2 regions of the Paenibacillus sp. J22R98 genome follow, and region 2 is predicted to be linked to the other one. Evidence: a T-box and tRNA genes for the amino acid it is inferred to sense, from the RefSeq annotation. Region 2 holds a T-box; the other holds one or more tRNA genes.
The links. The T-box of region 2 lies ahead of argS (arginine--tRNA ligase). A T-box ahead of a tRNA ligase gene usually reads a tRNA of that ligase, here a tRNA-Arg.

Region 1 (4,400 bases), on a different contig from region 2:
GTACTTATCGCCTTTCTGCTTCAGCAAGGACATACTTGAGACGCCGACATGCTCCGAAACCTGTCTCAGCTGCTCGTACGTGACCTCGTCGGCATGATAAGGCAGCTGACTGGCAGCAGAGAACGATGCCAACTTCATCTTATCGGACAAAACGGTTTGCACAAACTCGACTTCTCTCGTATTTTGAATGACGTTTGCCGCAACCTGCTGACTGATCGACATCATTTTGAGCTGAATGTCGTTTCTTAGATTGACCCGCGTCGAATATTCGTTCAGAATCACATTTAGAACGAGCAGCACAAATACAATCAACGAAATCATGACAGATAGTTTAGTTTTGACCGACAATATGCGACACATCCTTTAACACCAGCCTGTGGACAGCTACTTGGATCATACCATAATTGGCATAAAATGAAAGCAATCTTGTGCATCATTTCCTCTGTAAAATGTGTAAAAGCAGTCGGTTACGATACTCGATATGTTGATATCACCAATAGTTATACACATGTTTTTCCCCATATTCACAGGCCAAGTTAATAGTTTGTGTACAGAACTGTGAATAATCGAAAGTTATCCACAAATCTATGCACAACCTGTTAACAACGAATATTTGTTCGCGGCACAATTCGACAGTCGATTAACGTCGAATGGGTATAACTCATCATATAGAACAGGGCTGGAGGCTTAATTCATGACAGCAATTGGGACGGATTTTTTTCGGGAAGAAGATTATAAGTGGATGCAGGAAGCGATCCTGGAAGCGAAGAAAGCGGAAGAAATCGGTGAGGTGCCTATTGGCGCGGTCATAGTGAAGGATGGCGAAGTGATCGGCAGGGGCTATAATCTGAGGGAGACGAATTTAGATCCGACCGCGCATGCGGAGATGATCGCCATTCGGGAGGCTAGCAAGCATTTGAATGCGTGGCGGCTGCTGGACTGCACGCTCTATGTGACGCTGGAGCCTTGTCCGATGTGTGCGGGCGCACTGGTGCAGAGTCGTATTCGAAAAGTCGTGTACGGCACAACCGACCCCAAGGCAGGCTGCGCCGGTACGTTAATGAATTTACTGCAGGAGCCCCGCTTCAATCATGAGACTGAGCTTCTTGGCGGTCTGATGCAGCAAGAATGTTCGGATTTATTAACCCTCTTTTTCCGTCGTCTGAGAAAGCGTATCTAGTGGCATCGCACACCAGCTCTTCTTTCTGAATCTGTTGTAGCGTTACGATAAGTTCATCGGCTGCTTCACTTATTGCAAGTACCTCAGGGTCAGTTAAACTTCCGCGGGCTTCAGCCATTTCGAACAGCTTTGTACGAAGCACCTGCAACTCATGGAGTAGGTTCATTTTGTCATTCATGACGCCCTTGGTACATCTCCTATCGCATCTACTTAGTTACAGTTAGTAACTAATTTCATTATATATGGTGCAAGCTATTATTTTTGTAAAATCTTGTCGACAATTTCTCCCGATAATGGCGTAAAGTTTCGACACCTTTCATCATAAAGTCCCTATTTCAGGACTATTTTCTCACTCCCTCGCGGCTGTATTAGGACTAATAGACTTGCTTGCGCCTGATTTGAAATTCATGCTATTATTATCCTTGCCGCGCGCCCGTAGCTCAGCAGGATAGAGCGACAGTTTCCTAAACTGCAGGTCGTACGTTCGAATCGTATCGGGCGCGCCATTCTTCGAAACCTTTGAGCTACAATATAGCGTTAATATTGATCTTCTACGGATTTTGCGTAGAAGATTTTTTTATGCCTTGCAAGAAAAGGCCGGCTTTACGCCGGCCTGTCCCTTGTCTATTCCTCGCGCCCTTGCCTGTGGATTACTCCTATTAGCCTACGTTTCTTGATTCTGCGTTCTCGCCTCGCCTTCGGTCATCTTGCGAGTGCCGACGCCTCTCGCTCTCGCAAGCAAGGTGGCCACGGCTTGGGCTTGGCCATCGCCAAATCAATTACGGAGCAGCATAAAGGAAAAATCACTGCGCGCAGTGTACCGAACGAGAGGACCATATTCTCGCTCCAACTGCCATTGGCCGCCGCGGGCAAATAGTTATCGCTTATAAGCTGCATAGAAAAGGCCCTCCTGATTAGGAGGGCCCTTTCTCTATGCAACACTCACTCGCTCACTCCATAAACGTCTCAAGCGGCATATTAAGCACATTCACCTTACTGCCGTCCTTCGCACTATACTCGAAGATCTGCAGCATTAAGGTTCCGTTCTTCGGCAGCTTATTCGCTGGAATCACGATGCTAAGCTCGAATGTCGACCAGGCCGGCGCACCTTCGCTAAGCATATAGTTCTTCTCCAGCAAGTAGTTGTGTCCGTCCTCCACGGCATAATTCATCATCGCCTCGAACACTCTCGCCTCGCCTGTTACCTTATACTTGCCCCCGCTCCCGCTGACCTGGACGTTACGGAAGGCATTATTTTGCGTAGATGATCCACCGGTACTACTGGATATCTCCACCTGCCTCAGCGTGCTGTTCCACTCTACGCCTGCACCAAGCAAATCACCCACTGCTCGCAGCGGCACATAGGTGCTTCCCTTATAATTCATAATTGGCAGGCTCTCGTCCTCGTAGGTTGTACCGTTCACCACAATCGGGTAAGCGGCATCGCCCAATAGATATTGCTTCACCGCTGCACCTACTGTCGGCATAGCCATCATGATCATACTGCCGGCTAATGCACCGACTATGAATCCACGAATATGCTTCATCGCCTTCACACTCTTTTCATGGGCGTCGCCCAAATTGGACTACTGATAGTACATCCTATGCGGGAACATCGACACTTACCCATGCAAAAAAGCCCCCAACATCACGAGTAATGTTGAAGGCTTTCCCAATTAACCCACCAGCGATTGTACGGAACCGCTTGTCTCCTTGATGCGCTGCAGCGTACGCTCGTTTTGCTCCGCGAGCGTAGTAATCGTTGCGGACAGCTCCTCCAGCGTGGCGGAGGACTGCTGGCTAACCGCAGCCACGTTCTCCGTTGCGCTCTCGATCGAGCTGCTGGCACCGCGGATCGCGGTCATGTTATCGCGGTAATGCTCCAGCGACTGTGCAAGCTGCTCCACCGTTTGACGCACGACCTCGAACGCTTCGCGCGTATCGGTCGTGATTCGGCTGCTGGATGCCATCTGCTTGCCAATCCCGTTCATCAAGCCCCGCGTGGCGTCCGCTTGTTTCTGCATACTCTCCAGCTGCTCCGAAATGGCATCTGCCGTCCCAGCGGAGAGCTCAGCCAGCTTACGCACCTCACCCGCTACAACAGCGAAACCGCGACCGGTTTCACCGGCTCTTGCCGCTTCGATGCTTGCGTTAAGCGCAAGCAGGTTCGTTTCACTCGCGATCCGGACGATCGATTCCGTAAACTCGCTGACGTGGCCGATAACGCCATCCAGAGCCGCCATCTGCTCGGACATATTTTGAACCGAGTGCTGGAACTGCGAGATCGTCTCGTAGAGCTCGTCCATTTTCTCGCCGCCGCTTGTAGTAGAACTGCTGGCCGTCGAGGACTGGGCTTCAAGCTGATAAAGCGAGTTGTTCATTGTCTCCAGTCGGTCATGCGTTTCTTGCACCAATCTCGAAATATCCGATGTAGAGGAAGCCTGCGTGTTCGCGCCTTCCGTAATCTCCTGGAAAGCATGCGTCATCTCGCGGAACGAAGCTTGATTCGCTTCGCTGGCTTCCGTGATCTGCATCAAATTGCTTGCAATCGACTCCACCTGCGCAAGCAATTGCTCTTTCTGAGCCGTCTGCTGCTTTGTTACCACCTCAGACTGTGCACGCATCGTTTCCATTTGAGCGGCGAAGTACTTCCCCGCTTTAACCAGCGCAATCAGAAGCGCGCTCACAAGTCCGAAGTAAACGAAGATCCCAATCGCCGTGCTGGAACTCAGCTGTTCAGCAAGCTCCGGCCCTTGTACGATCAGCACGTAAATATTCATGAACAATCCGATACCGAGTCCCAACAGCAGCGGCGTCCATCTCATATAAATAACCGCAATGGCTACAATGTAATAGACCGAGAAGAAATTCGTAATCGATACGACATCGAACATAAGATAAAGCGTCAGTGCCGCGCTCCCGCCGACAGCGACGTAAGGGAAAATGTGCATTCCCGCCTTACGCGTCAGCATAACCCCAAGAACCGCGAGCAGCACGACGGAAATAGCGAGAATCATCCATTTACCGACACCCGGTATTAAATTCAGCCCGATCACGCTGCCAACCGAAATAATCGATGACGCGATCAACCCCATAAACACAATACGATTTCGATAAAATAAATCCGCGACCTGCAATTCTGACTGTGTCATCATCCCAACCCCTACCCAATATCAAAGTAGGATTAAACCCGTTCTACGAACCGCTTGGCAGGCCCAGC
Region 2 (4,400 bases):
CGGTACACGCGATCGCGCGTTCCGGCGTGAACATTGTGGGCTGTGACCTTGTTGAGGTTGCGCCGGCCTACGACCCTACGGAACAAACACAGATCGTCGCGGCGAAAGTCATCCGCGAAATGCTGCTTGGCTTTATTAAATAATAACGAAGGACGGGAGCGACGCTCCCGTCCTTTTTTGTTAGCCCGATAAATGAGCGGCTTAGCGCAGGGGGACGAGTTGCGGAATGTTTGCCGTCTTGTTCTTCAAACAGCGGAACCCGCTCTATTCTCCATACTAAATCAGGCTTCTTCTTTTTCGGCGGTCAAGTTTCCGAGTGTCGGAATCAGCTATAAAATAACATGAAAGCACCTTCGTTTAGAGTACTACCGTATGCCCGCCGGCTTAGGGCTTCATTTTTTGGTCATAATGAATAGTAGTATTCTAACAATTGAGGGGGCGAGCAAGTTATGAGCTTATTGCCAATTCACGAGCGGCTCGCGGAGCTGTGGACGGTTCGAAGCAAGAGGCCGCTCTCGGCGGAGGAGCTGGCAGACTTTGAGCATTGCTTGGCGGTGAATGCGATGATTTGCCGGCAAGTTGCTAATTTGTACAATCTCTCGCTGCTGGCTTCGATGACAGGCGATACGGAGTGGCAGCACGACATATGTCGCAAAATCGAACGATTGACCGGAACGCCGCCTGCATCGCCCCAGCTCTAGATGGGGCTTGATTAAAATGTCTCTTTCTGGTTTCCTATGGAGAAGAGGGGAGGGACTGCGTGATGAGAGTACATTCATTTCCGCCGGAGATCGGCGCTCGTGCGCGGGTGCTTGTCCTTGGCAGTATGCCGGGAACGGCTTCTCTGGCGAAGCATCAATATTACGCACATCCGCGCAACCATCTATGGCCGGTGGTGTATGGCTTGTTCGGCCTAACGCCCGATGAGGATTACGAGGAACGGCTCGCTTTTGCCAAGGCACGTGGCATTGCGCTCTGGGATGTGATTGCCTCTTGCCAACGGGAGGGCAGTCTCGACGTGAACATTCGCGAGGAGCTGCCTAACGACATTCCGGGCTTGCTAGCGGATTATCCGGAGATCAGCTGCATTGTTTGTAACGGGAGCAAGTCGTATGACACGTTCCTGAAGTATTTTAAGAGCTTACCCGAGCTCAGCACGGCAATCACGCTGCTCAAGCTGCCCTCGACCAGTCCCATCCCGACGGCTGCCATGCGCACGACTGCAGATCGGATCGAAGCTTGGCGCATTTTGCTGCCGCATTTAATTCCGCTCGAACAGACATAGGCAAACCTTCACAAGAGGCTTGCTTTTTTCGCGAGGTTGCATATAATAGGGAAAACACAGTCAGTTATAACAGCTACATACGATGAACGGGACAGTACCTTGCAGATCGGTGCTAGCAGCGAGCCGGGTTGGATGATCAAATCATCCTTGGTGAAAGCCGGTGCAGCGGCGTAAGGGAAGCGGACCCGGGAGTAGATCCATTGAACATGCAGGCAGGGCAGCTTGATCAAGCGAAGTGTGCCTCTGTAAGTAGATGAATCCGGTCACCCCGTTATCGTGCTTGAGAGGTTTTTAGCATGGCCGCCGCTATTCGTTGTTTGTGCAGCCATATTGGAAACCAGAAGAGTGGTACCGCGGAAATCAACCTCCGTCTCTTTATTAGAGACGGGGGTTTTATTTGTCTCTAGAGGGTTGTGACCACATTTCGGGGAGGATGAACATGATGAACCTGTTATTGCAGTGGGCAGCCTCACAACTGCAGCCGCATGTACCATCGCTGGCCTATGAAGACATCGTGGCGCTGCTGGAGCTTCCGCCAAACCCGGAGCTTGGCGATGTCGCATTTCCTTGCTTTGCCCTGTCGCGTGAACTGAAACGTGCGCCTGCGGCAATAGCTGCAGAGCTCGCGGAGCAGATCGGTGCCGGTGCCGATTCCGGAATGTCACCGACGATTCGCGCCGAAGCGAAAGGCCCGTACCTCAATCTCTTCCTCGTACGGGAAGCATGGGCGCCGAAGCTGCTTGCACCTCTGCTGCTTGCGGATTTCGGGCAATCGCAGGTCGGGACGGGACAGCGCGTCATCATCGATATGTCCTCTCCGAATATCGCCAAACCATTTGGCGTCGGCCATCTGCGTTCTACGATGATCGGCAACTCGCTCGCTCATATGTACCGCAGTTCCGGCTACGAGGTTGTCACCGTCAACCACATAGGCGACTGGGGCACGCAATTCGGCAAGCTGATGGAAGCGTACATGCGCTGGGGAGACGAAGCCAAACTCAAGGAAGAGCCGATTCGCGAGAGCTTGCGTTTGTACGTCCAGTTCCATGAAGAAGCGGAGCAGGACCCGACTTTGGAAGACAAGGCGCGCCACTGGTTCTGGAAGCTGGAGAACGGCGATGAGGAAGCGCATCGGTTGTGGCGTTATTTTGTATCCTTCAGCATGGAGGAATTTGACCGTGTGTATGCGCGTCTTGGCGTGCAGTTCGACTATACGCTCGGCGAGAGCTTCTATAACGATAAAATGGCTGCCGTCGTATCACGCCTGCAAGAGCTGCAGCTGCTTGAGGAAAGTAACGGTGCGCAGGTTGTTCGCTTAGAGGAGGAAGGATTGCCGCCGTGCCTCATCCTCAAGTCGGATGGCACGACGATCTATCCTACTCGTGATCTGGCTACGGCTCTCTATCGAAAGAAGGAGATGGGCGGGGATTTGCTGCTGTATGTGGTAGGCGCGGAACAGAAGCTGCATTTTCAACAGGTGTTCTCCGTCTTGAAGCGTATGGGGGAGGAAGTGGCAGACCAGTGCCGCCATCTGGCATTTGGGCTGATGAAATTCGAAGGCCGCAAAATGTCCACGCGCAGAGGGCAGGTCATCTTCCTGGATGAGGTGCTGGACGAAGCCGTATCCAAGGCGGCGGCCATTATCGCAGAGAAGAATCCTGATCTGGAGGATGCGCAGGATACCGCGGAGGCAGTGGGAATTGGCGCGATTGTGTTCGGGGACTTGCTTCACCACCGGATGCTGGAGGTGGATTTCTCGCTGGATGAGGCGCTTCGCTTCGAGGGAGAAACCGGCCCTTACGTGCAATATACGGCGGCAAGAGCGTTCAAGCTGCTGGCCAAAGGGGGGCTGACGCTGGCGGAAACCGAATCGCGCAGCTTATCCGGTGCCGTGACCGGCAGCGAGCTGGGGAGCTATCTCTCAGGGACGGCGGCATGGGAGTGCATGAAGCTGCTGGCTGCCTATCCCGAGGCGATTGCCGGCGCACTGCGCCAGAATGAACCGGCGGTTGTGGCGCGTTTCCTGTTAGATGCGGCCAAACGCTTCAATCGATTCTATCATCAGGAGCGCATTCTGACGGAGAATCCAGCGGAAACGGAAGCGAAGCTGCTGTTAACTGCGGCGGTTGCGGGCGTGCTTCGTTCGGGGCTGGCCTTGCTCGGACTGCGGACACCGGCACAGATCTAGAAGCGCGCCGATACGCGCAGGCATTGAAATTAGGGGTGCTCCTGTATATAGTGAGGACATAAGCATTTCAGGCGACGGGAGACCGTGATCATGACAGACAGAGCGAATGTAACGATATCGCTGCGAAGCGACATCGATGGGGAAGTGGAACAGAATACGTTTAGCGGTGAGTGGTTTCGGAAAGGCTCATCCGTATTTGTCCGCTATGAGGAAACCAGCGAAGGGGAAGGCGACAGCGTCGTGCGGACGATTATTCGCTATCGGGACGGCGAGCTGAGTGTGACGCGCCGCGGCGATGTGGAGTCGCTGCAGACGTTTGTCGCAGGCACCAAGCGAACCGGTCATTATGAATCGGCGCATGCCGCCTTTCATTTGGAGACGGAGACGAAGCTGCTTTGGGTTCAGTTCGGCGATTTGACCAAGCCCGGACCGAGCGATGGCCAGTTGAAGCCGAATTTGCCTATGCTGCTCGAATGGCATTATACGCTGCTTGTTAACGATGAACCGACAGGGGAGTTCCGGCTTCGGCTGCAGGCGCAGGAGCAGGAGCAGGAGCCGTTGACCTAGGACCTACCTATATCGATAATGCTTTACCTTACAGATTGATAAGCGAACCAGGGGGATTGAAGAATTACATGGAAACGAATGTGATAGTAAAGCTGCATGAGCAGGTGAAAGAGGCGATCGCGGATGCGGTCGTAGCGGCAGGGCTGGCAGCCCGCGAAGAGCTTCCATTGTTTGTACTGGAAGTGCCGAAGGATAAGGCGCATGGCGATCTCGCAACGAATGCGGCGATGCAGCTGACGAAGCTTGCGAAGAAGAACCCGCGTCAAATCGCAGAAGCGATTATCGCGAACCTCGACACGAAGAAAGCTTCCATTCAAGGCGCAGAGATTGCCGGTCCCGGCTTTATTAACTTCCGGATGG

Region 1: it encodes a tRNA-Arg, which carries the amino acid that the T-box ahead of argS (arginine--tRNA ligase) is inferred to sense. The anticodon was not compared.

The regions. Positions count from the first base shown of each region.
Region 1 is NZ_JBXENW010000021.1:7,330-11,729, forward strand. It holds gene AC50Y3_RS29940 (PAS domain S-box protein) at 1-348, opposite strand, end outside; gene tadA (tRNA adenosine(34) deaminase TadA) at 695-1,180, shown strand; gene AC50Y3_RS29950 (Spo0E family sporulation regulatory protein-aspartic acid phosphatase) at 1,086-1,358, opposite strand; tRNA gene AC50Y3_RS29955 (tRNA-Arg) at 1,610-1,686, shown strand; gene AC50Y3_RS29960 (ATP-binding protein) at 1,935-2,057, shown strand; gene AC50Y3_RS29965 (Gmad2 immunoglobulin-like domain-containing protein) at 2,131-2,727, opposite strand; gene AC50Y3_RS29970 (methyl-accepting chemotaxis protein) at 2,857-4,335, opposite strand; gene AC50Y3_RS29975 (hypothetical protein) at 4,376-4,400, opposite strand, start outside.
Region 2 is NZ_JBXENW010000012.1:18,326-22,725, reverse strand. It holds gene speB (agmatinase) at 1-143, shown strand, start outside; gene AC50Y3_RS26385 (DUF7667 family protein) at 450-701, shown strand; gene AC50Y3_RS26380 (DNA-deoxyinosine glycosylase) at 764-1,285, shown strand; T-box leader at 1,359-1,663, shown strand; gene argS (arginine--tRNA ligase) at 1,734-3,473, shown strand; gene AC50Y3_RS26370 (YwiB family protein) at 3,564-4,040, shown strand; gene argS (arginine--tRNA ligase) at 4,109-4,400, shown strand, end outside.